DNA from 3 places in the Photorhabdus laumondii genome. Region 2 is predicted to be linked to each of the others. Evidence: predicted binding sites of a transcription regulator. Region 2 holds the regulator's gene; each other region holds the start of a gene.
The links. The regulator CRP, encoded in region 2, controls carbon source genes, mostly activating them, when cyclic AMP is high. The targets are predictions, from matches to a motif close to ATGTGANNNNNNTCACAT.
Positions count from the first base shown of each region.

Region 1: gntK (gluconokinase) is a predicted target of CRP. The motif match lies at 5,647-5,664, and genes of this name have one in related genera.
Region 3: PluTT01m_RS02660 (NupC/NupG family nucleoside CNT transporter) is a predicted target of CRP. The motif match lies at 8,307-8,324, and genes of this name have one in related genera.

Region 1 covers NZ_CP024901.1:537,891-548,103, forward strand. Annotated here, with positions in the region: tRNA gene PluTT01m_RS02530 (tRNA-Glu) at 1-44, shown strand, start outside; rRNA gene PluTT01m_RS02535 (23S ribosomal RNA) at 232-3,140, shown strand; rRNA gene rrf (5S ribosomal RNA) at 3,262-3,377, shown strand; gene gntR (gluconate operon transcriptional repressor GntR) at 4,617-5,612, shown strand; gene gntK (gluconokinase) at 5,781-6,320, shown strand; gene gntU (gluconate transporter) at 6,320-7,657, shown strand; gene PluTT01m_RS02560 (GNAT family N-acetyltransferase) at 7,747-8,667, opposite strand; gene PluTT01m_RS02565 (SGNH/GDSL hydrolase family protein) at 8,878-10,098, opposite strand; gene PluTT01m_RS02570 (SGNH/GDSL hydrolase family protein) at 10,085-10,213, opposite strand, start outside.
Region 2 covers NZ_CP024901.1:421,669-431,881, reverse strand. Annotated here, with positions in the region: gene PluTT01m_RS02040 (LysE family translocator) at 1-534, opposite strand, end outside; gene PluTT01m_RS02035 (IS982-like element ISPlu6 family transposase) at 630-1,514, opposite strand; gene PluTT01m_RS02030 (hydrolase) at 1,635-2,612, shown strand; gene PluTT01m_RS02025 (YheU family protein) at 2,612-2,830, shown strand; gene PluTT01m_RS02020 (phosphoribulokinase) at 2,849-3,718, shown strand; gene PluTT01m_RS02015 (OsmC family protein) at 3,844-4,251, opposite strand; gene crp (cAMP-activated global transcriptional regulator CRP) at 4,572-5,204, shown strand; gene argD (bifunctional acetylornithine/succinyldiaminopimelate transaminase) at 5,254-6,465, opposite strand; gene PluTT01m_RS02000 (aminodeoxychorismate synthase component II) at 6,589-7,164, opposite strand; gene PluTT01m_RS01995 (YcgJ family protein) at 7,413-7,763, shown strand; gene ppiA (peptidylprolyl isomerase A) at 7,863-8,432, opposite strand; gene yihA (ribosome biogenesis GTP-binding protein YihA/YsxC) at 8,740-9,372, shown strand; gene spfP (small protein SpfP) at 9,454-9,501, opposite strand; gene PluTT01m_RS01980 (RCC1 domain-containing protein) at 9,845-10,213, shown strand, end outside.
Region 3 covers NZ_CP024901.1:572,400-582,612, reverse strand. Annotated here, with positions in the region: gene PluTT01m_RS02695 (MATE family efflux transporter) at 1-80, shown strand, start outside; gene PluTT01m_RS02690 (GNAT family N-acetyltransferase) at 41-583, shown strand; gene PluTT01m_RS02685 (pyridoxal-phosphate dependent enzyme) at 913-2,280, shown strand; gene PluTT01m_RS02680 (trans-sulfuration enzyme family protein) at 2,298-3,452, shown strand; gene deoD (purine-nucleoside phosphorylase) at 3,543-4,259, opposite strand; gene deoB (phosphopentomutase) at 4,342-5,565, opposite strand; gene deoC (deoxyribose-phosphate aldolase) at 5,765-6,544, opposite strand; gene PluTT01m_RS02660 (NupC/NupG family nucleoside CNT transporter) at 6,871-8,136, opposite strand; gene PluTT01m_RS02655 (phosphohydrolase) at 8,461-9,156, shown strand; gene PluTT01m_RS02650 (metal-dependent hydrolase) at 9,390-10,163, opposite strand.

The sequences.
Region 1 (10,213 bases), 120 kb from region 2:
CTTTCACGGCGGTAACAGGGGTTCGAATCCCCTAGGGGACGCCATATTGCGGGATGACGGGTGAAAGGCGTTGTCAGGTTATCTTTAAGCGGATTTAAGCGAATCTGTTTAGCGATAGATGCTCTTTAACAATCTGGAACAAGCTGAAAAATTGAAATACTCAATAATATCGCCGAGGTATTGTTGAGGTGTCTCTCAAGCTGAACAGTCCGAGACAGTTTCGGGTTGTGAGGTTAAGCGACTAAGCGTACACGGTGGATGCCTAGGCAGTCAGAGGCGATGAAGGACGTGCTAATCTGCGAAAAGCGTCGGTAAGCTGATATGAAGCGTAATAGCCGGCGATGTCCGAATGGGGAAACCCAGTGCAATGCGTTGCACTATCATTAACTGAATTCATAGGTTAATGAGGCGAACCGGGGGAACTGAAACATCTCAGTACCCCGAGGAAAAGAAATCAACCGAGATTCCCCCAGTAGCGGCGAGCGAACGGGGAGGAGCCCAGAACCTGCATCAGCGATAGCATCAGAGGAACGGTCTGGAAAGGCCGGCGAGAGAGGGTGACAGCCCCGTACTCGAAGATGGTATGGCTGTGAGTTCGATGAGTAAGGCGGGACACGAGAAATCCTGTCTGAAGATGGGGGGACCATCCTCCAAGGCTAAATACTCCTGACTGACCGATAGTGAACCAGTACCGTGAGGGAAAGGCGAAAAGAACCCCGGCGAGGGGAGTGAAAGAGAACCTGAAACCGTGTACGTACAAGCAGTGGGAGCCGTGATTAATCAGGGTGACTGCGTACCTTTTGTATAATGGGTCAGCGACTTATATTCTGTAGCAAGGTTAACCGGATAGGGGAGCCGCAGGGAAACCGAGTCTTAACTGGGCGAAAGAGTTGCAGGGTATAGACCCGAAACCCGGTGAGCTAGCCATGGGCAGGTTGAAGGTTGGGTAACACTAACTGGAGGACCGAACCGACTAATGTTGAAAAATTAGCGGATGACCTGTGGCTGGGGGTGAAAGGCCAATCAAACCGGGAGATAGCTGGTTCTCCCCGAAAGCTATTTAGGTAGCGCCTCGTGAATTCATCTTCGGGGGTAGAGCACTGTTTCGGCTAGGGGGCCATCCCGGCTTACCAACCCGATGCAAACTGCGAATACCGAAGAATGGTATCACGGGAGACACACGGCGGGTGCTAACGTCCGTCGTGAAGAGGGAAACAACCCAGACCGCCAGCTAAGGTCCCGAAGTCATGGTTAAGTGGGAAACGATGTGGGAAGGCCCAGACAGCCAGGATGTTGGCTTAGAAGCAGCCATCATTGAAAGAAAGCGTAATAGCTCACTGGTCGAGTCGGCCTGCGCGGAAGATGTAACGGGGCTAAACCATGCACCGAAGCTGCGGCAGTGACACGCAAGTGTTATTGGGTAGGGGAGCGTTCTGTAAGCCGGAGAAGGTGGAGCTGTGAGGCCTGCTGGAGGTATCAGAAGTGCGAATGCTGACATAAGTAACGATAAAGCGGGTGAAAAACCCGCTCGCCGGAAGACCAAGGGTTCCTGTCCAACGTTAATCGGGGCAGGGTGAGTCGACCCCTAAGGTGAGGCCGAGAGGCGTAGCTGATGGGAAACAGGTTAATATTCCTGTACTGAATGTGACTGCGAAGGGGGGACGGAGAAGGCTAGGCCATCCGGGCGACGGTTGTCCCGGTTTAAGCGTGTAGGTGGGAGGAGCAGGGAAATCCGCTCTTCTGTGAACACTGAGGCGTGATGACGAGCCGCTACGGCGGTGAAGTGGTTGATGCCCGGCTTCCAGGAAAAGCCTCTAAGCGTCAGGTCATATTGAATCGTACCCCAAACCGACACAGGTGGTCAGGTAGAGAATACTCAGGCGCTTGAGAGAACTCGGGTGAAGGAACTAGGCAAAATGGTGCCGTAACTTCGGGAGAAGGCACGCTGGCGGTAGGTGAAGGAGTTTGCCTCCGGAGCTGAAGCCAGTCGCAGAGACCAGCTGGCTGCAACTGTTTATTAAAAACACAGCACTGTGCAAACACGTAAGTGGACGTATACGGTGTGACGCCTGCCCGGTGCTGGAAGGTTAATTGATGGGGTTAGCCGCAAGGCGAGGCTCTTGACAGAAGCCCCAGTAAACGGCGGCCGTAACTATAACGGTCCTAAGGTAGCGAAATTCCTTGTCGGGTAAGTTCCGACCTGCACGAATGGCGTAATGATGGCCAGGCTGTCTCCACCCGAGACTCAGTGAAATTGAACTCGCTGTGAAGATGCAGTGTCCCCGCGGCAAGACGGAAAGACCCCGTGAACCTTTACTATAGCTTGACACTGAACATGGAGCCTTGATGTGTAGGATAGGTGGGAGGCTGAGAAGTGCGGACGCCAGTCTGCATGGAGCCATCCTTGAAATACCACCCTTGAATGTTCGATGTTCTCACCTGGGCCCGTAAACCGGGCCGGGGACAGTGTCTGGCGGGTAGTTTGACTGGGGCGGTCTCCTCCCAAAGTGTAACGGAGGAGCACGAAGGTTGGCTAATCACGGTCGGACATCGTGAGGTTAGTGCAAAGGCATAAGCCAGCTTAACTGCGAGAGTGACGGTTCGAGCAGGTACGAAAGTAGGTCTTAGTGATCCGGTGGTTCTGAATGGAAGGGCCATCGCTCAACGGATAAAAGGTACTCCGGGGATAACAGGCTGATACCGCCCAAGAGTTCATATCGACGGCGGTGTTTGGCACCTCGATGTCGGCTCATCACATCCTGGGGCTGAAGTAGGTCCCAAGGGTATGGCTGTTCGCCATTTAAAGTGGTACGCGAGCTGGGTTTAGAACGTCGTGAGACAGTTCGGTCCCTATCTGCCGTGGGCGCAGGAAGATTGAAAGGGGCTGCTCCTAGTACGAGAGGACCGGAGTGGACGCACCGCTGGTGTACGGGTTGTCATGCCAATGGCATAGCCCGGTAGCTAAGTGCGGGAGAGATAACCGCTGAAAGCATCTAAGCGGGAAACTTGCCTTGAGATGAGTCTTCCCCTGACTGAGGTCACGGAAGGAACGTTTAAGACGAAGACGTGGATAGGCTGGGTGTGTAAGTGCAGCGATGCATTGAGCTGACCAGTACTAATGAACCGAGAGGCTTAACCTTACAACACCGAAGGTGTTTTGGTGTCGGAAGACAGAAGAGAGAAGAATTTTCAGCTTGTTCAGAGATTGATTCGGGTGGTTGTGGCGGAAGAGCGACAACGGCCGGAAGAAAACCGAATATGCCTGGCGGCGATAGCGCGGTGGTCCCACCTGACCCCATGCCGAACTCAGCAGTGAAACGCCGTAGCGCCGATGGTAGTGTGGGGTCTCCCCATGTGAGAGTAGGACACTGCCAGGCTTTAAATACCGTAGAAACCCTCAGCGAAAGCTGGGGGTTTTTGCATATCAGGGTCTGTATCATTTTATTTGCTTATATTATCTGGTTACCGTGTCTACCGCGACCTGTCTATCCGCATTATATAGGACAACTCCGTCGGAAATCGGATTTGAACGTCGCGACTCGCGACGGCCCACAAAGTGAACGGCTAAAGAGCTGTTTATAAGCCGATGAGATTTGTAAAGTTATCATGCTGACCGCCTAATAGCTGGAAATTTTGTATTTAGCGGTATGTTTTTTCACCCTCTGTATAAAATTTGCTTTGGGAAAATTTTTTCCCGCTTTTCTTAGATGATATAATTTGTTCTTCTTCCCGTAATTGGTGAAACTTCTTTGGGATTTTGTCCTACACATCGTAAAAACTTTGCACTAGGGCTTACACCATGAGCTGCTAGACGAACTAAATTGTAGGAAATGAGGCTCGTTCGTCACTTTTAATGAATGCTTTCAATACGCTGATGATAAGTGTATACGCATGATTTCATTGTCTACGTTTTATCTCCCCGTAGCTGAGTTCAACCTTCTATATATGTTCCGTTGGGCGATATAGGCATGTCGGTTAATGGGTTATTTTCGATATCGGTTTTGAGCACCTTAATAACGCCGCTTTTTCTTAATTAGTATAAGTTAACGAGAGTTTTTTCCTAATTGCATGGCTACTTTGCTTAAGTTGACGACGTAGTTCATATCAAGTTTGAGCCAGTATCGAATGATTAAACCTTAATTTCTTCTGGACATTTCTCCTAAGCTGACTTAATGTCCCTGCTTCTGATTTTGATAGGTTTGGCAATTTTCGAGCTCTTACTTATTGTCATAGTGTGGTTCTTGCTGGTTGTGGTGGCTCATTGCTCTAAATCATTCGGTAATATATTAGCGGCGAAATCCTCTTAGTCACAAAAAATATGTCTTATATCTCCACTCTAAAGAATAAGACTTTACGATACACTAAATAAATTGGGATTACAGTTTCACATCCAGACTAAATTTTAAAAAAATGTATCCTTATAGTGTATATACCCAATGGATTTCAAGATGCATCGCGGCGGCAAGGGAGCGAATCCCCGGGAGCATAGAGAACTATGTGACCGGGGTGAGTGAGTGCAGCCAACAAAGAAGCAACTTGAAAGATGACGGGTATAAATATGTCATAGCACTACGTTTATCATTCTAAACTTTACTCATTCTATATTGCATTGAAATATGAAGAAAAAACGTCCTATTTTACAAGATGTTGCTGATCGTGTTGGTATAACTAAAATGACGGTAAGTCGTTTCTTGCGTAATCCTGATCAAGTTTCTGAGCAATTGCGAAAGAAAATAGCGGATGCTTTAGATGAACTAGGTTATATCCCAAATAAAGTGCCGGATATTCTTTCTAATTCCACTAGTCATGCTATTGGTATTTTATTGCCTTCTTTGACTAACCAAGTTTTTGCGGAGGTTATTCGTGGTATCGAATATGTGACGGATAGTTATGGTTATCAAACTATGTTGGCTCACTATGGTTATCGCTCAGAAAAAGAAGAAGAGCGTTTGATTTCTTTACTTTCCTATAATATTGATGGTTTGATTCTTTCAGAACGTACTCACACTCCACGAACTTTGAAGATGTTGGGAACGGCTGGTATCCCTGTCGTTGAACTGATGGATTGTGTTTCTCCTTGTTTTGATATGGCAGTTGGTATTGACAATTTTGAAGCAGCTCGGCAGATGGTAATCGCAATGATTGAGCGTGGTTGCCAGAGGGTGATTTATCTTGGTGCGAGACAAGATGAAAGGACAATTATTCGTCTGGAGGGCTATGAAGCTGCAATGAAAAGCGCCGGGTTAAAGCCAGGCAAGATAATGACACCAGACAGCTCTTCTTACACATTAGGGGGGCAGTTACTGAATGAAGCACGAACAAAATATCCTGATGTTGATGGTCTATTCTGCACTAACGATGACCTCGCAATCGGAGCAATTTTCGAGTGCCAACGTCAAGGGATAGCTGTACCACATGATATTGCGATAGCTGGCTTTCATGGCCATGATGTTGGTCAGGTGATGACACCAAAACTTGCCAGTGTATTGACGTCTCGTGACTTATTGGGGCGGAGGGCTGCCGAATTATTAATGGCTCGGCTGAAGGGCGAACATTTACCGCAAAAAATAATTGATATCGGTTTTCAGTTATCTCTGGGAGAGAGTATCTAATCGGTCTGCTGGATTTGCGTTTTTTTGAACTCATTTGTGATAAATATCACATTTATATTTCCTGAATATTCTGTGTTGTTGCGAATTTCATCTCTACTTCTGATAATGTTACCGATAACAGTTACCGGTAACATTTTGTGGATAAAATATCTACGTTGAGGAGTTTATATGAGCGATACCCAGCATTCGAATCATGTTTTTGTGCTTATGGGGGTATCCGGTAGTGGTAAATCTGCTGTTGCCAGTGCTGTGGCCTATAAATTGGATTCTGCTTTTTTAGATGGTGATTTTTTACATCCAAGATCTAACATTAATAAGATGGCAGAAGGCTACGCGCTGAATGATGAAGATCGTGAACCTTGGTTGAAATCACTGAATCATGCAATTTTTGCTATGCAACGCACAAACCCGATTTCCCTGATTGTTTGCTCTGCTTTAAAAAAACATTATCGGGATATACTGCGTGATAATAATAAGAATCTTTCATTTCTTTATATGAAAGGCGACTTTGATTTAATTGAAAGTCGATTGAAGGCACGTAAAGATCATTTTTTTAAATCTCAAATGTTGGTATCTCAGTTTGAGGTATTAGAAGAGCCGGGGAGTGATGAACAGGATGTTTATCTGGTTGACATTAGATCATCTCTTGATGAAGTGATAAATCACTCGATAAGAATAATTAATAGTGTCATTTCAGGGGAAAAATAATGAGTACTTTAACCTTAGTGCTGACAGCGGTGGGTTCTGTGCTTTTACTATTGTTTTTGGTGATGAAGGCCAGAATACATGCTTTTGTTGCGCTAATACTGGTTTCTATGGGAGCGGGTGTTTTTTCTGGTATGCCACTGGATAAAATTGCTGAAACAATGCAAGAAGGAATGGGAGGAACGTTAGGTTTTCTGGCTATTGTTGTCGCACTGGGCGCGATGTTTGGTAAAGTTCTGCATGAAACAGGCGCACTGGATCAGATTGCGGTTAAGTTACTAAATAGTTTCGGTGAAAAGAATGCTCATTATTCATTGGGGATCGCTGGCTTGGTTTGTGCTTTGCCTTTGTTCTTTGATGTAGCTATTGTTTTATTGATTGGCGTGGCGTTCGCAGTCGCGCGTCGTACTGGCGGTAATGTAGTGAAGTTGGTTATTCCTCTGTTTGCTGGTGTCGCAGCCGCAGCGGCATTTTTGTTACCTGGTCCAGCGCCGATGTTGTTGGCTTCACAGATGAATGCTGATTTTGGCTGGATGATCTTGATCGGTATCAGTGCAGCGATTCCTGGGATGTTACTGGCGGGGCCAATCTTCGGTAATTTTATCAGTAAGTATGTCACTCTGGATTTGCCCGTGGATATAAGTGAGCCAAGCCTTGGTCAAGGTAAGATGCCATCTTTTGGTTTGAGTTTGTCACTGGTTCTGTTCCCTTTGGCTTTGGTTGGGTTAAAGGCTATTGGTGAGAATTTTGTTGAACAGAGTTCTGAGTTGTATCAGTGGCTTGAATTTATCGGTCATCCATTTTCTGCGATTTTGGTTGCTTGTTTGATTGCTATTTATGGTTTGGCAATTCGTCGTGGGATGAGTAAAGAGAAAGTGATGGATATTTGCTCTTCGGCTATTCAACCGGCGGGAATTATTTTATTGGTGACTGGGGCTGGTGGTGTATTCAAACAAGTATTAGTGGATTCTGGTGTTGGCCCTGCTTTGGGAAACGCATTGATTGGGGCGGGTCTGCCTATTGCATTAGCGTGTTTCATCCTTGCTGGTACAGTACGCGTTATTCAAGGTTCTGCAACTGTTGCCTGTTTGACAACTGTTGGTCTGATTTTGCCCGTTGTTGATCTTCTGGGATATTCTGGTGCCCAGCTTGCCGCTCTTTCAATTTGTATTGCGGGTGGTTCTTTGGTATTGAGCCATGTTAATGACTCAGGCTTTTGGTTATTTGGTAAATTTACTGGTGCAACAGAATCTCAAACACTGAAAACTTGGTCAATTATGGAAACTATTCTTGGGACAATAGGTGCCATTGTTGGAATGGTTTTCTTTGCCATGTTGTAATTCATATGAATTAAGAGATTGTATTAGATTAGTACCGCCTTCCTTAGAAGGCGGCAGGATAAGTTAACTATTTGGAAATATTGGTGACATTAAAATAGTGTTCTTGCTAACTGGTGACGATGGCACCAGCGATCTTTATAGGCGAAAGTAGGTTTACCAATAGAATAGCGCATCGTTTTTTGATTCTGCTGACAGAGCGTTGAAGCATTTTGAATATTTAACCACATGACAATGCTTCCAAGGCTGAGATTAGCGTATTCAGGATCGTATCCACCGTTTACTGCATCGAATGAAACCCATTGAGGGCTGTCTGATTTTATAACTAAATCGTAGGCGGCTGGGGTTCCATTGATAGTTAATACACATCCGTACAGATGCTGTTTGAGTTCAGTGTATAGTTCGGTTAATTTTCCTTTTTCTTCTTCACTGTGTTTTTTTCCCCACCGTTTTTCGTACAGTGTGGTATAAATATCAACAAATTCTTGGCAGGTGAAGTCATCAATTTGATGTATTTCTCCGCCTGCACGCTTAAATTTATTAATTTCATTACTCCGATTTCTTCTTGTTTTATAAGAAAAATCTTCTTTAGCAAGGCATATTGTTCGCTTGTTTAATCGGCCATAATAGATGTTGACGAAGTTTTCTTTGTGCAGAGGTGATATGGTTTTTGACTTCCTAGGGATAATAGTTTTTAGATGTTTGGCAATAGGGAAGAGAATTTCATCGTAACTGAAAAAATAGTAGTCCTTTTGGTGACTTGCTGCCAGATGATGATCTTTACATGTAAAGTATGCCCCTTCGATAACGTTTTCTATTTGTGGATTTTCTTTGACGTAAAAGATAAAACTATTGCCAAATTTTTCATTTAAAAAACGTACAATATCTGGATGAGTAGATATTCCACCACCATAGAGAGAATACGCTTGTTGGTAACGTTCGAAACTACATTCTTTCCAGCCGGAGATGAGCCTTTTTATCGTGCTGAGAGGATACTTTTTTGGAAAAATCATATTTTAAATACTCTTTTTAACGCTATGTTTTACACATGGTATAAACTTATTTTCAACGCATTAAATACAGCAAAAAAGATAGTTTGTCTTTATCAAATGGGTTTTGTGTGAGCTCATACATATTGTAAATCTAAGATTATAAGTTTAATTTTTCTGCACTAAAAACAAGAGAAGTATTTAGCACTACTCCCAGTCAAGCCTTATTGTTGCTTATTGACCGAGAGCATCTATTAACTGTTGATATAAAGCTTCAGCACTGCGCTCATAACCTGCGGCTGAAAGGTGAACATAATCAGGACGAGCAAGATCTTGTTGCGCCCAGCGCCTAATTGAGCATTTTCCACCCATATATGCACGCCAGTTCCAGAATAGTGTGTGCTGATCTTGAGCGACTTTTTGTTGAATATGGATGATATTATCCAACATTGTTGATTGTTGTGCTATACAACTTGTAAATTGGTTGTTTTTCAAAGAATCACCCGGCCCAATGATAAGGATAACTGTTTGTGGTAACTGATTACGAATCTGCTTTATCTTAGTTTCCAGTTGCTGGCGATAGCTTGGTAAGTCCAGCGAATGATTAAATGCCTCATTTGTGCCATAAGCGAGGATCATCATATCAGGATGCATTTGAACTAATGTATCAATCCATTCGGGCTGCCACTTATCCATCATATTAATAGTCGCACCATTGATACCCAAGGCGGATAACATAACACCTGGTTGTTTACGATTAATAAACCAGCCGCCTAATTTTAACTGATTATTTTGTATCGCCATAATATTAACTGGGAATGTCACTGATTCTTCAGTAGAAAATTGCCAGTGATCGTGGGTTGCCGGTAATTTCAGTATTCGTTTGGTTGCAGATTGTACCAGAATCTGAGCATCATCCGATGCTTGGTATAACGTTTTGAGTTGATAGCGATCATGGGATGGTGCAAACAGTCTTAGAATTAATTGACTTATTTGGCTATTGGGCTCTGCAATTGTACCGCCGATAGGAAAATCAGGCCGATTATCTTTGCGGCTGGTGGTGAGTTTCCATTGCTGCTTATTATCGGTCATACTGACCATAGCGTTACGTTGACCAGGTACATTAATTGGGCTAACAAAACCAATCCCTGCATTGCCAAAACGTTGTTGCAATAAAGAGCGGAGCTTGCCGGTAAAAAAGTCAGCGGCAGTATGGGAATCTCCTATCTGAACAAAATGCAGTTGATTATGGCGGCTGTTGTGAAGTTTATCCGCCAGTAAAGCTAAATTCGGTTCACCAAAGTCTATTAGCTGTTGGCCCTCTTTTGCAGACTGTTGTGTTGGCAACGGCCCTGGCTTTTGTTTATGGCACGATATCAAACTTAAAGAGAGTGTGATGACCAGACTAATGCTAGCAGCTTGGTATCGCCGACGAAGTTGTTTAACTATTTTCATTTTGTTTAGCGGGTTCCTGAATAAATTTAATCAATGAAAATATGTTATCTGAGATAGTTTGCTGGCCTTTCAGGCTAAAGTGTATACCATCACCGCTTCTGAGTTTAATTTTGTT
Region 2 (10,213 bases):
GCGACTACGGAGTAACGTCCCTATCAATGAACCAAAACCCGCCCACACCATGCCGCACAAGAAATTAATAAACATCACCACGATGCTGATCACGATGATGGAATAGAGGTAATGATCACCGGCAATACTATAGCTGCCAACCGCCCCCAACCCCATCAGCCAGGCTTTCGGATTCAAAAACTGCAATAACCAACCTTGATACCACCGCACCGGCTTGATAACAGCGCTATCTTTGGTATCCAGACGTCGGTAACTGGCTGTTGCTGTTTTCCATGCCAGCCACAGCAAATAGAGGCTACCTGCAATTTTCATCACCGTGTGAATAGCAGGATAGACCAACAACAATGCGGCTATTCCGAAAGCCGCCAGATATAAAATCGTCTGCATGCCCAGAACAACGCCAAAGAGTAACCCCAAAGAGCGGATAAAGCCGAAGTTAGCGCCTGATGAAGTCAACAACATGTTGTTTGGACCCGGCGTAATGGAAGAAATAAATAAAAAAGTTGTTAATGAAAAAATTAGGCTTGCTGTCATGAAGAGTTACCTTTCATCCTGAACAATGGCGTTTCCCTTTCACAGAAAATATCAGTATGTTATTCACCATACAAGATAACTAACCCGAATTCTGCTTAATCCGTCATTGAAAAATCGTCTTCTGAGTAGAAAACTTTCAGTGATGGCTTCTTCAATTTAAGGCAGTAAGCAATCAATCCACCTAAAACGCACAACAGAAAGCCTTTTATACTTCGGTGGCGGGAATGCTCTATTTGAGAAAGAGTTTTTAATTGCCCATTAATCGTTTCAATGATAAAACGCTTTTTTAACATTATCTTATCCCACTCAGCTTGCATACTCGCTTTCATGTTACGCCGTTTTTTCGTGATGAAAGTGACATCGGTTTTAGCTAAATCGTCCGCCAATTCCTGGCTGAGGTAACCTTTGTCACCGTAAAGAGAACCCGTTAATTCTTTTGATAATTCACGAACAGGTTCCCGATCATCCACATTACCCGGAGTCACTTTAAGCGCGAGAATTTCACCCTGATGATTGACAACCAGGTGTAATTTGAAACCGTAAAACCAGCCCATTGAATTTTTTCCGCGCTTTGCTATCCCCGCAAAGACCTTATGTCGAGGGATGCGAATGTTATGGCAGACACTCAAACGGGTGGAATCAATAAAAGCAATGCCTGTGGGTTTCCCTTTTAATTGAGTCAGATAGCTGCATAATGGCACCAAAACGGAAGGAGCCACACTGACAAAACGAGGATAGCTAAGCAAGGTTGGAAAATCCTTATGGTGATATTTCCAAATATGTTCTAGATAAAAATGTTTAAAATCACGGTAATGCGACATATGAAAAAGGATCAAAATGGTCATGATTTCACTGGGATACATATGACCTTGTCGGCGGCGTAAACGATGCCCGCTATCGAGACAAAATTGTTCCCATTGAGGGATGAAAAAACGGCAAAAATCATCGACATCACAGAAAATTTCAACTAAGTTGTCCATAGCCTGTTCCCCCCTCGGAGCTGTTTTTGGTGCACACCAAAACTTTGCTCCTGGAACAGGCTTCTCGTCAATTTCTTATCCAGAATTCGGGTTAACTAATCAATTTAACTCGAAACCATTATGACCGATATCTTTCGTCCTCTAACCGGAGCCAGTAATCCGCATTTGCAGACACTCCTCCCGCGTCTGGTGCGGCGGTATCCTGAACTGCAACCCTATTGGCAACGACTTGATTTACCAGATAACGATTTTGTTGATCTGGCGTGGAGTGAAGATCCCGCCACCGCAGCACACAAGCCACGATTAATCCTATTTCATGGTCTGGAAGGCAGTTTTCACAGCCCTTATGCCCACGGTTTGCTTCATATCTGTCAGAAGAAAGGTTGGCTTGGTGTTGTCATGCATTTCCGCGGATGCAGTGGTGAACCAAACCGCCAAAAACGTCTCTATCATTCTGGCGAAACAAGCGATGCCCGTTATTTTCTAAGCTGGTTAAAACAGACTTACGGTGATGTCCCCACCTCAGCCGTAGGTTATTCAGTCGGCGGTAATATGCTGGCCTGCTATCTAGCAGAAGAAAAAATAGATGCTCAGATCAATGCTGCCGTTATTGTTTCCGCGCCTCTGATGCTGGCAGCCTGCTCCCTGCGGATAGAGAAAGGATTTTCTCATGTCTATGAACGCTATTTACTCAATAGCCTGAAACGTAATGCCACCCGCAAATTGTTACGCTACCCCGGTTCACTCCCCATCAATCTGTCTCAAGTAAAAGGATTGAAACATATTCGGGAATTTGATGAAATTGTGACCGCGAAAATCCACGGCTTTAAAAATGCAGCGGACTATTACCACCAGTGCAGTGCTCTGCCGCGTCTGCCTGATATTACTGTGCCACTGCTGATTATTCATGCTAAAGACGATCCTTTTATGGCACCGGAAGTCATCCCTGATCTCAAAATGTTACCCAAAAATATTGAATATCAAATGACAGAATATGGTGGACATGTCGGCTTTGTCAGTGGCTCATTGAAGAAGCCACAAATGTGGCTGGAACAACGCATCCCAAATTGGCTGTCATCTTATCTGGAGCAACCATAATGATTATCCCGTGGCAACAACTGGAACCCGAAACTCTGCTAAATTTGATAGAGAGCTTTGTCTTGCGGGAAGGCACTGACTATGGCGAAGATGAAAAATCGCTGGAGCAGAAAGTCGCTAATATACGCCATCAGTTGGAACGGGGGGATGTTATGCTGGTGTGGTCTGAACTGCATGAGAGCGTCAATATTGTGCCAAAAGAAATGTTCCATTCTTAACATTATGGAGTTTACTGAATGTCTGTCAAACATCCGATTATTGCAATTACCGGCTCCAGCGGTGCCGGAACCACCACCACCAGTTTAGCTTTCCGTAAGATTTTCCAGCAACTTAACATCAGTGCAGCGCAGATAGAAGGAGATAGTTTCCACCGCTACACCCGCCCTGAAATGGATGCCGCAATCCGTAAAGCCAAAGAACAAGGCAGGCATATCAGTTATTTTGGGCCAGAAGCCAATGATTTTGGCATGCTGGAAAAAACCATGATTGATTATGGTGAAACCGGTGAAGGCCGCCGTCGGAAATATCTTCATACCTATGACGATGCCGTCCCTTACAACCAGCTTCCCGGTACATTTACGCCGTGGGAATCTTTACCCAAGCAGACCGATGTACTGTTTTATGAAGGTCTACACGGTGGTGTTGTCACACCACAACATAATGTTGCCAGTCATGTTGATCTGCTCGTGGGCGTCGTGCCGATTGTCAACCTTGAATGGATACAGAAACTTGTCCGCGATACCGGAGAACGAGGACACTCGCAGGAAGCTGTGATGGATTCCGTCGTGCGTTCTATGGATGATTATATTAACTACATTACGCCACAATTCTCGCGAACACATATCAACTTCCAACGTGTCCCTACCGTTGATACATCCAATCCATTCTCAGCCAAAACCATTCCATCACTGGATGAAAGTTTTATTGTCATCCGCTTCCGTGATCTGACTCAAATTGATTTCCCATACTTGTTAGCAATGTTACAAGGCTCATTCGTTTCAAGCATTAATACCATCGTGGTCCCCGGTGGAAAAATGGGGCTAGCAATGGAATTAATTATGACACCCTTGGTGCAGCGATTACTGGAAGGGGAAAAGATTTGTTAATCAGCGCCTGAGGTCAATTTAGCAAATCCGGCACTTAAAATTTGCATCTTATATTATTCAGTTAAAAAAACAGGTAACTGAAATATTAGTTACCTGATGTTATTTTTTGATCACGAAATAATATCTTAATCTATATCTTTAACTTCAAAACTGTGGGTAATTTCAACTGATTTCCCCAACATCAATGCAACAGAGCAATATTTTTCTGCTGAAAGCATGACGGCACGTTCAACCGCTTTATCTATTAAATCTTTACCCGTAACAATAAAATGCAGATTAATATGAGTAAACAAGCGTGGCGGCTCTTCACGACGGCGGGAAGTTAATTTTACTTCACAATCTCTGATGTCATACCTGCCTTTATGCAAAATAGAAACTACATCAATCGTACTGCAACCACCGGCTGCCATTAATACCATTTCCATTGGGCTCGGTGCCTTATCACCGGCATTACCATCCATCATGATCTGATGACCGGAAGATGACTCCCCCAAAAGAGATAATCCTTCAACCCATTTTACCCGTGCTTGCATAAATACCTCTTAAGTCGTTCTTTGCATCCAAGCCTACTCTTTCAGTATTAAACTGGCAATCTAGTGAGCGGTTTATTATGCTGAAACAATACAAGACAAGACAGAAACCCTTTCCTGTGTTAAAAACAGAAGTGGGCTAAGTATAGGTAGGTTATGATCAATACTTAAGGTTCAAATTTCAGATAACCTATATAAAACCCTTATCTGTCGGTTTTTCAACAAACTAATATGTTAAGCTAGTGTCTTTATAAGCCAGCCTGACGAGAAACTTTTAGATTCTCGTGTTATTTAGGCAGCGATAACAACAGAGGATGAAACGAATGGTTCTCGGCAAGCCACAAACAGACCCCACTCTTGAATGGTTTTTGTCACACTGCCATATTCATAAATATCCATCTAAAAGTACGCTTATTCATCAAGGCGAAAAAGCAGAGACGCTTTACTACATTGTAAAAGGTTCTGTTGCGGTTTTGATTAAAGATGAAGAAGGCAAAGAGATGATCCTTTCCTATCTAAATCAGGGGGATTTCATTGGTGAACTTGGATTATTTGAAGAGGGGCAAGAGCGTACAGCTTGGGTACGGGCCAAAAGCGCCTGTGAAGTGGCTGAAATCTCCTATAAAAAATTCCGTCAACTGATTCAGGTAAACCCGGATATTTTGATGCGTTTATCTGCCCAAATGGCAAACCGTTTGCAAACAACTTCTGAGAAAGTCGGTAATCTGGCTTTCCTGGATGTTACCGGCCGAATTGCCCAAACTTTACTGAATCTGGCGAAACAACCAGATGCAATGACCCACCCAGACGGAATGCAAATCAAAATCACGCGTCAGGAAATTGGCCAGATTGTTGGCTGTTCCCGCGAAACAGTTGGTCGTATTCTGAAAATGCTAGAAGATCAAAATTTGATCTCCGCACACGGTAAAACTATTGTTGTTTACGGTACACGTTAACGCCCGATTAATCAGCGCATAATCCTGCGCTGATTTCTCCTGTATTTAATTACACCAACTGATTAATTACCTGCTCTAACCGCTCCATTCCTTGAGCAATCTCTTCTTCACTAATAATCAACGAAGGCGTGAAACGCAGTACATCGCCTCCCGCACTCAACAACATTAAGCCATTTTCAGCCGCCAGTTGCAGAATATCTTTAGCTTTTCCCTGATGTGGCGCTTTAAGTTCTGCCCCAATCAGCAGACCCTTTCCACGGATTTCACCAAATATCGAATATTTCTGATTGATATCATTCAGAAAATTCACCATTAAATTATGGCGTTTTTCAACTCCCGCCAGAACCGCTGGTGTATTAATAATATCAAAAGCAACATTTGCAACTGCACAAGCCAACGGATTACCGCCATAAGTTGTACCATGAGCTCCCGGTGTCATCACTGAAGCAATATTCACTGTCGTCAGCATGGCGCTGATAGGGAAGCCATTTCCCAATGCTTTTGCCGTGGTAATGATATCTGGCGTAACATCATAATGCATATAAGAAAATAGCTTACCAGTACGTCCCATCCCACTTTGCACTTCATCAAACACCAACAGCACCTGATGCTTATCACAAAGCTCACGCACCCCATGAATAAATGCCGGTGCTGCCGCCGTGACTCCCCCTTCGCCCTGAACCGGTTCTAATACAACAGCACAAGTATGGTCATCTATGACGGCCTTCACTGCATCTAAATCATTAAAAGGCACATGAATAATATCCGCGGGTTTTGGTCCAAAACCATCAGCATATTTGGGCTGACCGCCCACGGAGACAGTAAATAGGGTACGACCATGAAAGCCCTGATGAAATGCGATAATTTTGGTTTTATAGGGATTGTGACGCGCAATGGCATAGTGGCGAGCCAGTTTAAATGCCGCTTCATTCGCTTCCGCTCCTGAGTTGGCAAAAAACACCCGCTCAGCAAAAGTCGCATCAATCAGTTTCTGCGCCAGAATCAAAGCCGGTTCATTGGTGAAAATATTACTGATATGCCAAAGTTTTTCCCCTTGCTGCTTCAAAACATCCACTAACGTAGGATGACAATGGCCCAAAGCCACAACAGCAATCCCTCCCGCAAAATCAATATACTCTTTCCCATGCTGATCCCATACACGACTACCCTGCCCTCTCACCGGTATAAACTGCGCTGGTGAATAAATTGGCAACATAACTTGATCGTATGTGTTTCTATCTACTGCGATATGCTCCTTCATTTCCCCACCCGTTTTTTATATATACGCCATTCAGAAGTGAAAACATAATCACCGAATATGCATAAAAAATCAAAGATGGGCAAATGAAAAAGATGGATAAATGAAGAAATTATCGGTATCTGGTTAATATCTCAGAAAGTTGCTCAGTAACTGGTGACCTTGCTCACTGAGAATACTTTCAGGATGGAACTGCACTCCTTCTAGCGGTAGAGTACGATGACGAATGCCCATAATTTCATCGACATTGCCGTTATGCTGGCTCCATGCAGTGACTTCAAATGAGGCCGGTAATGTCTCTGCGGCAATCACCAATGAATGGTAACGAGTCGCGGTCAATGGCCGGTTAAGCCCTTTGAACACACCTTGCTGATTATGATGAATAGCAGAAGTTTTCCCGTGCATCACTTCTCTGGCTTTTACCACGCTGGCACCAAACGCCTGACCAATTGCCTGATGTCCAAGACAAACACCAAGAATCGGCAACTTATCCGAAAAATGAGAAATCGCAGACAGAGAAATGCCGGCTTCATTTGGGGTACAAGGGCCTGGGGAAATAACCAAATGGGTAGGCGTCAATCTCTCAATATCTTCAAGTTGCAATTCATCATTGCGCTTAACTAAAACATCTGTACCCAATTCACAAAAATATTGATATAAGTTATATGTAAAAGAATCATAGTTATCTATTATTAGTAACATAGGAGTCTATCCTACTCATTTTTATCGCTGTATTTTGTTGCCCTGCCACTCCTGCAATTTGTTTATCCTGCACAACTGGCTCCAGGTAAAACGGCCTCGCAACAACGGGGCGGCTATCATAGCACATCAACATTTGTAGCATAGTACAACAAAATTAATGGCTGTTTTTTCTTCAATCAACTTACTCTCATAACCCTACAAAAAAACATACGCTCTATTTTGATATTCAATAAGTAAAGGTAATTGTTATGAAGACAAAACTGATTATAGCATCTCTTTTTTTACTGTCCTTCCCCACGCTGGCTGTTACCAAAGCCGCCAACATTTTCTTTCCGGAAAAAGGGGTGGTTTGTGATAAAAAAGGAAAATATTGTTCTGATCAACAAGGGCTATCGCTAAAATTAACCGAAAGATATTTAGGTAAGAAAGCGGTAAAACGCCTGAAAAAAGAGATTGGTGATGGAAAAGATGTCGACTTTTCCTCTTACACTTTAAGTAACGGCGTACACTGTGAGAGTAAAGAGAAGAAATGCTACAAAGACAGATATTATCCACGAACCGAAGTAAATAAAGAATTTACCCAAAAGATGTATGAATAACGGCGAAACTGGCCTCCATTTAATGCAGGCCAGTTTGTTAATCTGATGAGAGTTAACCGGAAGACCAGAAACTGCCACAGCCAAAGTCATAGGAAAAAATTAAGGGATAATCTCCGCAGACAGAATAGCAACAGGTTTAACCGGTACATTCTGATATGGACCAACGTTTTCCGTTTTGACTTGAGAAATTTTATCCACAACATCCATACCTTTTACGACTTTACCAAATACTGCATAGCCAAAATCACGCTGACCGTGATCAAGGAAAGCATTATCCGCTACATTAATAAAAAATTGGCTAGTGGCACTGTCTTTATCAGCGGTACGTGCCATAGAGATAGTTCCGCGTAAATTACGCAGTCCATTATCTGCCTCATTTTTAATAGCAGCTTTAGTCGCTTTTTGCTGCAAATCTTTGGTAAAACCACCACCTTGCACCATAAATCCAGGGATTACCCGATGGAAGATTGTATTGTTGTAATAACCCTCATTGACGTATTCAATAAAGTTTTTCGTTGTAATTGGCGCTTTCTGGTTATTTAATTCCAGTTCAATATTACCCTCCGTTGTTGTCAGCTTCACGTGGGTTTCTCCCACCGCCAAAGCCAGAGGTGCCATTGCGCTCAGAGAGCATGCAGTTACAAGTGCTACTAAAATACGTTTAAACATTCTGGGTTCCTATATTATTAAGGTCAACAACACAAACTGAATCAATTCTAATAATCTCTTCAACATCGTGCTTAATATTTACCTACATTTACGCTATCAATCGGCTGGTGCTTTGAAGAAAAATGTATCCTTTCAATAACAGGTTAAATTTTATTTCATAAACCGGAGCGTCATCAGTAACAAAATAGCAAGCTTGGTTCAACCCATCAGAAATATGTCATTATTTTTAATCCTGTCAACCAACAGTGGCTATCGGTATAATCCCCTTTGCCATATATTCAGCGCATTTCTCAGGGAGATAATCATTTTGACCATCAAAAACCACAACTATCATATGACCCGTTTTATCACGAGCGCACCTGATATTCGCCATCTGCCTCAAGATATGGGCATTGAAGTCGCGTTTGCCGGTCGCTCAAATGCAGGTAAATCTAGCGCTCTGAATGCTCTGACGAAACAGAAAAGCCTCGCCCGCACCAGTAAAACGCCAGGTCGAACTCAACTCATCAATTTATTCGAAGTAGAAGAAGGTATTCGCCTGGTTGACTTACCGGGTTATGGTTATGCCGAAGTGCCGGAAGAGATGAAACGCAAATGGCAAAAAGCACTGGGTGAATATCTGCAAAAACGTGAATGCCTGATCGGACTGGTTGTACTAATGGATATCCGTCACCCATTGAAAGATCTTGATCAGCAGATGATCCAATGGGCAGTCGCAATGCAAGTACCGGTTATGGTGTTGTTGACTAAAGCCGACAAACTGGCATCTGGTGCCCGTAAAAGTCAACTGAATAAGGTGCGTGACGCTTTGCTCGCGCTTAATGGGGATATTCAAGTAGAATATTTCTCAGTCCCGAAAAAAATCGGTATCGATAAACTACATCAGAAACTGGATATATGGTTCAGCCAGAAAGCCGTTCAAGTTGAAAACCATCGTTAATCCATCCTCTCTTTATACTTTTACGTGTTAAATTCAGTTGAAAAAAATGCCCCAGTCAAAATTGACTGGGGCAGCTAATATTCAGCTAAATCCGATTACGTGAAGTAAAAGGTCTGAAAGATAGAACATCTTACCTCTGTACCCTACGCCAATAACTCTACCCTATTTTATTTATTAGAAAAAGCCTTTTTGTAATTTATTTTCAGAAATTATCTCGATTCAGCCAGGGGTTTTGCTCATTTTGACGCCATGAAATGTAGTTTAATTACATATTTATGCGATCTAGATCTAAATATGCATTACATGGACAACAAATCATTACAAGTGAATACAAAAAATTTATTTAACTAATAATATTACTTAGTGTAAATAAAATAACTGTTACACTTTCTCCCAATTGGGCATGGTTTTCCGCATAAACGCCTTGTGGACTAAGAATAAATCCGATACGACCTTAACCAGGAGAATAATAATGAACCAACATGATAATGCTTCATCAGGTATAAATCACAATAGTAACTCTCCATTAGAATGGGAAGAAAACGTCTATTGCAGCAATAACATAGCTCTCGCATCCACCATCGGAGCAACCGCTATGTTATTGCAGAATGGCAGTGTAATTACCTGGGGACTTACACATCTTGGCGGTCAAGTCCCACCTGACATTGCTGTATTACGAGATATCGTTAGCCTGAGCTCAACACAATACGCATTCGCAGCTTTACGGGCAGACCGCAGCGTGGTTGCCTGGGGAGATTCAGTTAACGGTGGACAGCTTCCTCCCGACATTGCTCAACTAAAGGATATTGTTAGCCTGAGTTCAACGGCTAACGCTTTCTCA
Region 3 (10,213 bases), 150 kb from region 2:
ATATACTGTATACGCTAATTTCATTAATATGGTACTCGCTATGGAAAAAGAAATCTTTATTTTTAGAGAAGTTAACGTAGAAGATGCAAACAATCTCATTGTTTTTTTTAATGATTTGGATAACACATCGGAATTTATGTTGCTTGAGCCAGAAGAAAGAAAAACAAGCGTTGAAGAACAGGCGGATATAATAAAAGGATTCGGAAAAGACAGGCAAATGTTAATATGCGAAGATAGCAAAAACATTGTTGGCTTTATTGTTATATCTAGAGGGGTGTTCAATAGGAACAGGCATCTGGGTTCTATTGTTCTTGGAGTAAAAAAAGAATATAGAAATAAAGGCATAGCAAGAACCCTACTCAACAAAGCGCAAGATTGGTCACGGAAAAATGGAGTTAGTAGACTTGAATTAACCGTTGCAATAAAAAACACATTGGCAATAAAGCTGTATTTGTCATCAGGTTTTATTTTTTCTGGCATCAGAACTAGCTCACTATTTATAAATGGTGAACTGACAGATGAATACTATATGACTAAAGGAATATCTGAAACAGTAATAGACAATGTAACAAACAACCGGTGATTAAGCTAAGATTTTTTGTGGAAGGAACAATATACCCTATGGATTTCAAGATGGATCGCGGCGGCAAGGGAGTGAATCCCCGGGGGCATAGATAACGATGTGACCGGGGTGAGCGAGTGCAGCCAACAAAGAGGCAACTTGAAAGAGGACGGGTATACCTCACACTTTAATAAATTGGGAAATCTAAACGTCTATACTTCTTAACATCTAAAATAAAACTAATATATTCCTTTTAGCTATATATGGTTGCTATTCATTCTTTCAAACAAATACATATACAGCGTTATCCTCCATAACTATCTGAATACAACGGATTATCTGGATATGATATGACCACATCACGCTCTGTTCTCGATATGATTGGTAATACCCCATTGCTGGAGTTAACGCATCTGAATACCGGTCCATGTCAATTATTTATTAAGCTGGAGAATCAAAATCCCGGCGGATCTATTAAAGATCGCGTTGCTCTTTCCATGATCGAGCAGGCGGAAGAACAAGGGTTACTTCAATCTGGTGGGACAATTATCGAAGCTACTGCTGGTAATACCGGCATCGGGTTGGCACTGGTCGCTGCCTTGAAAGGCTATAAATTGATTCTGGTTGTTCCAGATAAGATGAGCCGAGAGAAGGTGTTTCATCTGCGTGCTCTGGGTACCGATGTACGTCTTACTCGTTCTGATGTCAGCAAAGGTCATCCAGAGTACTATCAAGATTATGCCCTACGTCTGGCGCAAGAGATCCCCGGTGCTTATTATATCGATCAGTTCAATAATCCGGCTAATTCAGCAGCGCATACTACCACTACCGGACCGGAAATCTGGCAGCAAATGGACCACAATGTCGATGCCGTGGTGATCGGTGTCGGGTCCGGCGGTACGCTCGGCGGTTTGAGCCACTATTTCGCTCAAGTTTCGCCGGAAACTGAGTTTGTTCTGGCAGATCCAACTGGTTCTATCTTGGTAGACTATATCGAACACGGCAAATATGGTGAGGCCGGGAGTTGGCAGGTGGAAGGTATTGGCGAAGATTTTGTCCCTCCTCTGGGCAATTTCAGTCGAGTGCACCACGCATACCGTGTCAGTGATGCAGAAGCTTTCTCCAGTGCCCGTGATCTGTTGCTAAAGGAAGGTGTGCTGGCGGGTTCTTCCAGCGGAACCTTGCTCGCCGCCGCACTGCGCTACTGCCGTGCGCAAACCACCCCCAAACGTGTGGTTACGCTAGCGTGTGACAGCGGAAACAAGTATCTGTCAAAAATGTTTAACGATTATTGGATGCTGGAACAGGGATTCCAATCACGTGTGCAACAGCACGATCTCAGCGATTATATTACTTACCGCTATCAGGATGGCGCTACGGTTTTTATATCGCCAGAAGATACGTTAAAAACTGCACATACCCGAATGCGCTTGTATGAGATTTCTCAATTACCGGTGCTGAAAGAAGAGCAAGTCGTTGGCATTATCGACGAGTGGGATTTGATGCACACCGTGCAGGCTGATCCACGCAATTTTAGCCTGCCCGTTAGCCACGCCATGACTCATCAGGTGAGAACGCTGGATAAAAACGATTCTCTGCAACAATTGATGGCAACTTTCGACGCCGGACATGTGGCGCTGATCGTCGATAATGGCCGTTTTCTTGGGCTGGTAACTCGCACAGATGTGCTGAACGCATGGCGTCAGCAACTTAATTGATTTTTAGGAATGACTTTATGACCAAGTTCGATACTAAAACTGTTCACGCCGGCTACACACCAGATCACACGGGTGCGGTAATGCCGGCAATTTATGCAACATCAACTTACGCCCAATCAGCCCCCGGTCAACACACTGGTTATGAATATTCCCGTAGTGGCAACCCAACTCGTGATGCTCTGGAAAGCGCGATCGCCGAACTGGAAAACGGTAGCCGAGGCTACGCTTTTAGTTCAGGGCTCGCTGCCAGTTCCACGGTGCTAGAACTCTTGGATAAGGATAGCCATTTGGTGGCAGTCGATGATCTGTACGGTGGTACCTACCGGCTACTCGAAAAAGTACGTAGCCGCACCGCCGGTTTGCGTGTCACTTACGTGGAAGCCAATGATATTTCCGGCCTTGAAGCAGCCATTCGTCCCGATACAAAAATGATTTGGGTGGAGACTCCTACCAATCCGTTGCTGAAACTGGCCGATCTGACGGCTATCGCACAAATAGCGCAACGTCACAGTATTATTAGTGTTGCAGATAACACTTTCGCTTCACCATATCTCCAACGCCCAGTTGATTTGGGATTTGATATCGTCGTGCACTCCGCCACTAAATATTTAAACGGCCACTCTGATGTGATCGCAGGACTGGCCGTCGTCGGAAAAAATGCAGAACTAGCAGAAAAACTTGGTTTTCTGCAAAACTCTGTCGGTGGCGTGCTCGATCCCTTTAGTAGTTTCCTGGTGCTGCGCGGAATGCGGACACTTGCCCTACGTATGCAGCGCCACATTGATAGTGCATCAAAGATCGCACATTGGTTGGAGCAACAACCTCAGATCGAAACCGTTTTCTATCCCGGTCTCGCTTCCCATCCACAGCATGAATTGGCGAAGCGTCAAATGAAAGGCTTTGGTGGTATGATTTCTGTTCACTTAAAAGGTGATGATGATTATGCCCGCCGGTTAATTCAAGAGCTAAAACTATTTACCCTGGCAGAAAGTCTGGGCGGGGTGGAGAGCCTGATCAGCCAACCATTCAGTATGACTCACGCGTCTATTCCATTAGAAAAACGCCTTGCTTCTGGGATCACGCCACAGTTGGTACGCATTTCTGTGGGTATAGAGGATGCAGAGGATCTTATCGCCGATTTGGCTCAAGCGTTAGAAAAAGCCGCTCAATAAAAGAATAATGCCAGCCAATTTTTTCAACTGGCTGGCATTTAAATAAAAACGGCTCTTTTTATGCAATCAACAGCAAATGTAGAACCGGAATTATTTATCACCCAACAGAACGGATTCCAGTGCGATTTCAATCATTTCATTGAAAGTCGTCTGGCGTTCCTCGGCGGTCAGTTTTTCATGAGTGCGGATGTGATCAGAAACGGTACAGATAGTCAGTGCTTTTGCGCCATATTCAGCCGCAACACCGTAAAAACCCGCAGCTTCCATTTCTACGCCCAAAATGCCATATTTTTCCATGATATCGAACAGTTGTGGATCAGGTGTATAGAACAGTTCAACCGAGAAGATGTTACCTACACGCACATTGATGTTTTTTGCTTTAGCCGCGTCAACAGCATTACGGACCAGATCGAAATCAGCAATCGCCGCAAAATCGTGATCTTTAAAGCGTATACGGTTAACTTTGGAATCAGTACATGCCCCCATGCCAATAACGACATCACGCAATTTAACATCGTGACGTACTGAACCACAGGAACCTACACGGATAAGAACTTTAGCACCGAAATCGGTGATAAGCTCTTTCGCATAGATAGAGCAGGATGGAATACCCATACCATGCCCCATCACAGAAATTGGGCGGCCTTTATAAGTACCAGTAAACCCCAACATACCGCGTACATCGTTTACCTGCCGCACATTCTCCAGAAAAGTTTCAGCAATATATTTCGCACGTAATGGATCGCCTGGCATCAGAACAACGTCTGCAAAATCACCCATCTCAGCATTAATATGAGGCGTGGCCATAATTAAATTCCTTATTTTTTTATTTAATGGTTATTTTAGTGATATATGGCTGCCTAAAAGAAAAGCAGCCAAATAAGTGGGGTCAGAGCATTGATTTGCCATATTCCATTGGCGACAGTTCAAAATATTTAGCGACTGTCTGTCCAATATCAGCAAAAGTTTCACGGTGACCCAATGAACCAGGTTGCACTTTTGGTCCATAAATCAGCACCGGAATGTGCTCACGTGTGTGGTCAGTACCAGACCAGGTTGGATCACAACCGTGGTCGGCGGTCAGGATTAAAATGTCATCATTTTTCACCCGCTTCAGCATTTCAGGCAGACGACGGTCAAACAGTTCCAATGCCGCCGCATAACCCGGAACATCACGACGATGACCATAAGAAGAGTCGAAATCGACAAAGTTAGTGAATACGATGGTGTTGTCACCCGCTTTTTCCATTTCCACCAGCGTTGCATCAAACAATGCATCAATGCCGGTCGCTTTCACTTTTTGCGTAATGCCGACGTTTGCATAGATATCGGCAATTTTACCGATAGAAACGACTTCGCCATTTTTCTCATCGACTAATTTTTTCAGTATGGTGGGAGCAGGTGGCTCTACCGCTAAATCATGGCGATTACCGGTACGCTGGAAGTTACCCGCTTTGTCTCCAACAAACGGACGCGCAATCACCCGGCCAATGTTGTAACCGCCATCAGTCAATTCTTCACGGGCGATTTCACATAGCTCATACAGACGATCTAAACCGAATGTCTCTTCGTGGCAAGCAATCTGGAATACCGAATCAGCAGAAGTATAGAAAATCGGTTTACCCGTTTTCATATGCTCTTCACCCAGTTTATCCAGAATAACCGTACCAGAAGAGTGGCAGTTACCGAGATAACCTGGCAGATTTGCGCGTTCTACCAGTTTATCCAACAATGCCTGCGGAAAGCTGTTTTCTTCATCTTTGAAGTAACCCCAGTCAAACAGCACCGGGACACCGGCAATTTCCCAATGACCTGACGGTGTATCTTTACCGGAAGAGAGTTCACTGGCGTAAGCGTAAGCACCAATAATGTCCGCGTCTTTATCCAAGCCGGCAGGGAAAGTTCCACAGGACTCCTCAGTCGCTTTCCCCAAACCTAAACGGCTTAAGTTCGGCAAATACAGAGGCCCTTTGCGACCGATATCCGCATCACCACGGGCACACGCTTCTGCAATGTGCCCCAAGGTGTTAGATCCTTGATCACCAAATTTTTCGGCATCTTTACTGGCACCAATGCCAAAAGAATCCAATACCATGATGAATGTACGTTTCATAATTTTCTCCTGCGTCAAATCACGCTATACCCGTTATCTTTCAAATTGCCTCTTTGTTGGCTGCACTCACTCACCCCGGTTACATCGTTCGCTATGCTCCCGGGGATTCACTCCCTTGCCGTCGCGATCCATCTTAAAATCCATAGGGTATTAATCATGATTAAAGCCGTTACGCGCCGACTGATGCGGTGAGCGATTATCAATAATGGCTGCTTTGTTTTTGCCCCTGATGACCCAGAGTATTTAGCAAATTGCCTAACAAGCTAGAAGCCCCAAAACGAAAATGACGGGCATCAACCCATTTGTCACCCATGATATGATCAGCTAATGCCAGATATTGTGCAGCCTCTTCAGCGGTACGCACGCCACCAGCCGGTTTGAAGCCAACCGTTTCACCCACGCCCATCTCATGAATCACCTTCATCATGATTTCAGCACTTGCCAATGTCGCGTTAACCGGCACTTTACCTGTAGATGTTTTGATAAAATCGGCACCCGCGTTGATTGAAATTTCAGATGCCTTACGGATCAGAGATGCCTCTTTCAGTTCACCAGTTTCAATAATAACTTTTAGCAGCACATCCGCTTCTGCACAGGCGACTTTACACGCTTTTACCATCTCAAAACCGACTTGTTCATTACTGGCCATCAATGCACGGTATGGGAAAACCACATCGACCTCATCAGCGCCATAAGCAATAGCCGCTTGGGTTTCAGCTAAAGCGATGTCAATATCGTCATGACCATGTGGGAAGTTTGTCACTGTTGCAATGCGGATTTCAGGTGTGCCCTGTTCACGTAATACTTTACGTGCCAGAGGAATAAAACGAGGGTAGATACAGATAGCCGCAGTATTGCCCGCGAGGCTTTTCGCCTGATGACAAAGTGCCGTCACTTTTTCATCGGTATCATTATCATTGAGTGTCGTTAAATCCATCAAACTCAGCGCACGCTGCGCTGCTGCGGTTAAATCGGTCATAAAACTCTCCAACGTTATTATCGCGGCTAGCTTCTGCTAGATTATCACCAAATAATACACGACAAAAAATATATACCCTATGGATTTCAAGATGCATTACGGCGGCAAGGGAGCGAATCCCCGGGAGCATAGATAACGATGTGACCGGGGTGAGTGAGTGCAGCCAACAAAGAGGCAACTTGAAAGATGACGGGTATAACTCACGTCCAACAAACAATAGAGTATAAAGAGTATAAAGACGCTGCTTCTTCATCACGAATTAAAGATAAACCGGTAGGACGATAGATTGCAGGCGGGATTATCCCACCTGCCTAATTTCAGCAACGTTACAGAGCCAGGAAGAAGCCTGCGATAGTTGCACTCATTAAGTTGGATAATGTGCCCGCGATAATGGCTTTCATTCCCAAACGAGCAACATCTCCGCGGCGGTTCGGTGCCATACCGCCCAGCCCCCCTAGCAGGATAGCAACGGAAGCAAGGTTAGCAAAGCCACACAATGCGAAGGAGATAATTGCTTTAGTATGATCTGATAGAACCTGCAAACCCGCCGCCATAACCACATCATCCGGTTTCAAATAGGCACCGAAATTCATAAAAGCAACAAATTCGTTCACAACTATTTTTTGACCGATGAAAGAACCTGCTACCGTTGCTTCATTCCACGGAACACCAATCAGGTAAGCAATTGGCGCGAAGACCCACCCCAACACCAGTTCAAGAGAAAGTTGTGGATAATTAAACCAACCACCGATTCCACCGAGAATACCATTCAACAATGCAATCAGGGCAACAAACGCCAATAACATTGCCCCGACGTTCAATGCCAATTGCATACCAGAAGCAGCACCAGAGGCGGCTGCATCAATAATGTTAGCAGGACGTTCCTCTTCAGCGACCAGTGACATTGCATCAACAGTATCGCGTGGCTTTTCAGTTTCAGGCACCATCAATTTCGCGAACAACAGGCCACCTGGTGCCGCCATAAAGGAAGCCGCAATCAGATATTCCAAAGGAACACCCATTGATGCATAACCCGCCAGTACTGAACCCGCAACGGATGCCAGACCACCACTCATTACCGCAAACAGTTCAGATTGAGTCATAGTCGCAATATAAGGGCGAACAACCAGTGGTGCCTCAGTTTGGCCCACGAAAATATTCGCTGTCGCAGACAAAGATTCTGTACGTGAAGTTCCGAGAATCTTTTGCAGCCCCCCCCCCAAGACTTTGATAACTAGCTGCATAACACCAATGTAGTACAACACAGCAATCAATGAAGAGAAGAAAACAATAATAGGCAGTACACGCAGGGCGAAAACAAATCCCCCACCACCAAACAGTTCAAACATTTTGGGGGAAACTAATCCACCAAAAATAAAATCCATTCCTTGTTGACCAAACTGGATAACACTAGAAACTCCCTCAGACATACCCATTAATATTTTCTTACCTGCGGGAACATAAAGTACAAAAGCACCGATAGCGATCTGAATCAAAAAGGCACCAAGGACAGTACGGAGTTTAATAGCGCGATAATTACTGGAAAAGAGTACTGCGATCAAAATCAGCACTACCATCCCGACCAAGCTCATAAAGAGTTGCATTGGAAGAATCCCTGTTCACTTAATAATAAATTAAATATGCCAGTTGAACGTAAATCGTTCACTGACGATGAGTCGGCGCTGATTATACTCAGTCATCGGAATGAACAAGCTATTGACATCACAAATATCTACTGAAAAAAGCAATAAAAAAATGATAAATGTGATGTGAATCACACAAATTTGCGGAAATAATCTTCAATAGATAATCTAATCTCGGAATGGCAAAATAATCAACAATTAAGAAATAATTATCAGGTAAGCACAGCTAAAGGACAGAAGATAGAAGATATGAAGACATATTATATGAAAATAATGAAAGCCAATATGCTAGAAGAACGCTTGAGAGAATTTTTGAAACATCGACTCGCTCACTCTAATGATAATGCTCATGATATTGGGCATCTGATCCGTGTTGCAAATAACGCGAAAAGAATCATGGAGAAAGAAGGAGGTGAGCCTTTAATTATCATTGCCTCAAGTTACTTACATGACATTGTGTCATTACCAAAAGATCATCCAGAAAAAAAACAGTCTTCAAAACTTGCAGCACAGGAAGCCGTAAAAATTCTATCTATTGAATTTCCAGAGTTCCCAAAAGAACTTTATGATGCGGTAGAACACGCCATTATAACCCATAGCTACAGCGCAAACTTACCTGCCAAAACAATAGAAGCTAAAATACTCCAAGATGCAGACCGATTGGATGCATTAGGAGCTATTGGACTCGCCAGAGTATTTTATATAGCGGGTATGCTCGGTCAGGGGCTTTTTCATCATGATGATCCCTTTGCACTTAATCGCCCCTTGGATGACAAATCCTATACAATCGATCACTTTCAGACAAAGTTATTTAAACTCCCCGAAAAAATGAATACCACAGAGGGTAAGAAGATTGCACAATTGAATGCCCAATATTTGGTTGACTTTTTGAGCAAACTGTCGAGCGAAATTAAAGGTGATTTAATTAATACGGATGAATTTATAAAGGATTTTTTCAAGGAAAATTAATTGCAAATATTATAACCTTGGAGCTTTACCAATAGTCGTTAAAATCACTCTGTAACTGCCTATCCCAATAGAGCTATTTTATTTGCCCTTCTTTGCCATAAAGAGCGAACCTGGGCAGTGCTCAAAATCCTCACGTACTACGTGTACGCTCCGGTTTTTCCGCGCTGTCCGTGTTCACTGTTCATTGATAAGAATGGTCTGCAACAATTACGCCTATTGAGATAGGCTCTAAATCATATAATTAATCCAAATAACTCAACACTGTTATGATAAAGTTGGCGAGCAATCTCATCAGGAGCTTCGCGGCGGAGCTCACATAACGAAGCAAAAACTCCAGCAATTTTTTCCGGCCGGTTAGGTTCTCCCTGAAAACCGAAAAGCGGCATATCTGGAGCATCGGTTTCCAGCACCAGAGACGTTAACGGGAGTTCAGCCATTACGCGACGTGTTTTCTGCGCTCTTTCATAAGTAATGGTTCCCCCTACCCCAAGGTAATATCCCAAACCGATAAAAGCCTCCGCCTGCGATAAGCTACCCGCAAATCCGTGTACTACACCGGTACGGTGAAGGTTGATTCTTCTTAGGATCGCTGCCAGTTGATCATGGCTTTTTCGGGAATGAAGGATAACCGGCAGTTCATACTGTTTTGCTAACCGCAATTGATCGCATAACAACGCTTTCTGTTTTTCAAATTGGGGTTCAGTCATATAGAGATCAAGCCCAATCTCCCCAACCGCCACCAACTTTTCGTGTTTCTGTTTCAGAAACGATTCCAAATCCGCAAGATGCGCTTCCTGATGTTGATCGATATAAAGAGGATGTAAACCCAATGCAGCATAAATTGCAGGATAAGAACAAGCCAATTCAGATACCTGTTGCAAATTTGCACTACTAATAGCGGGGACAATAATTCTATCCACACCAACCTGTGCCGCCCGTTGCAGGCTCTGCTGTTCATCATCACGAAACGGAGGGAAATCAAAATGGCAGTGAGTATCAATAAACATGAAACTATCCGTTATTTATCTGTTCTGACGATAGAAAAATTGAGGGCATA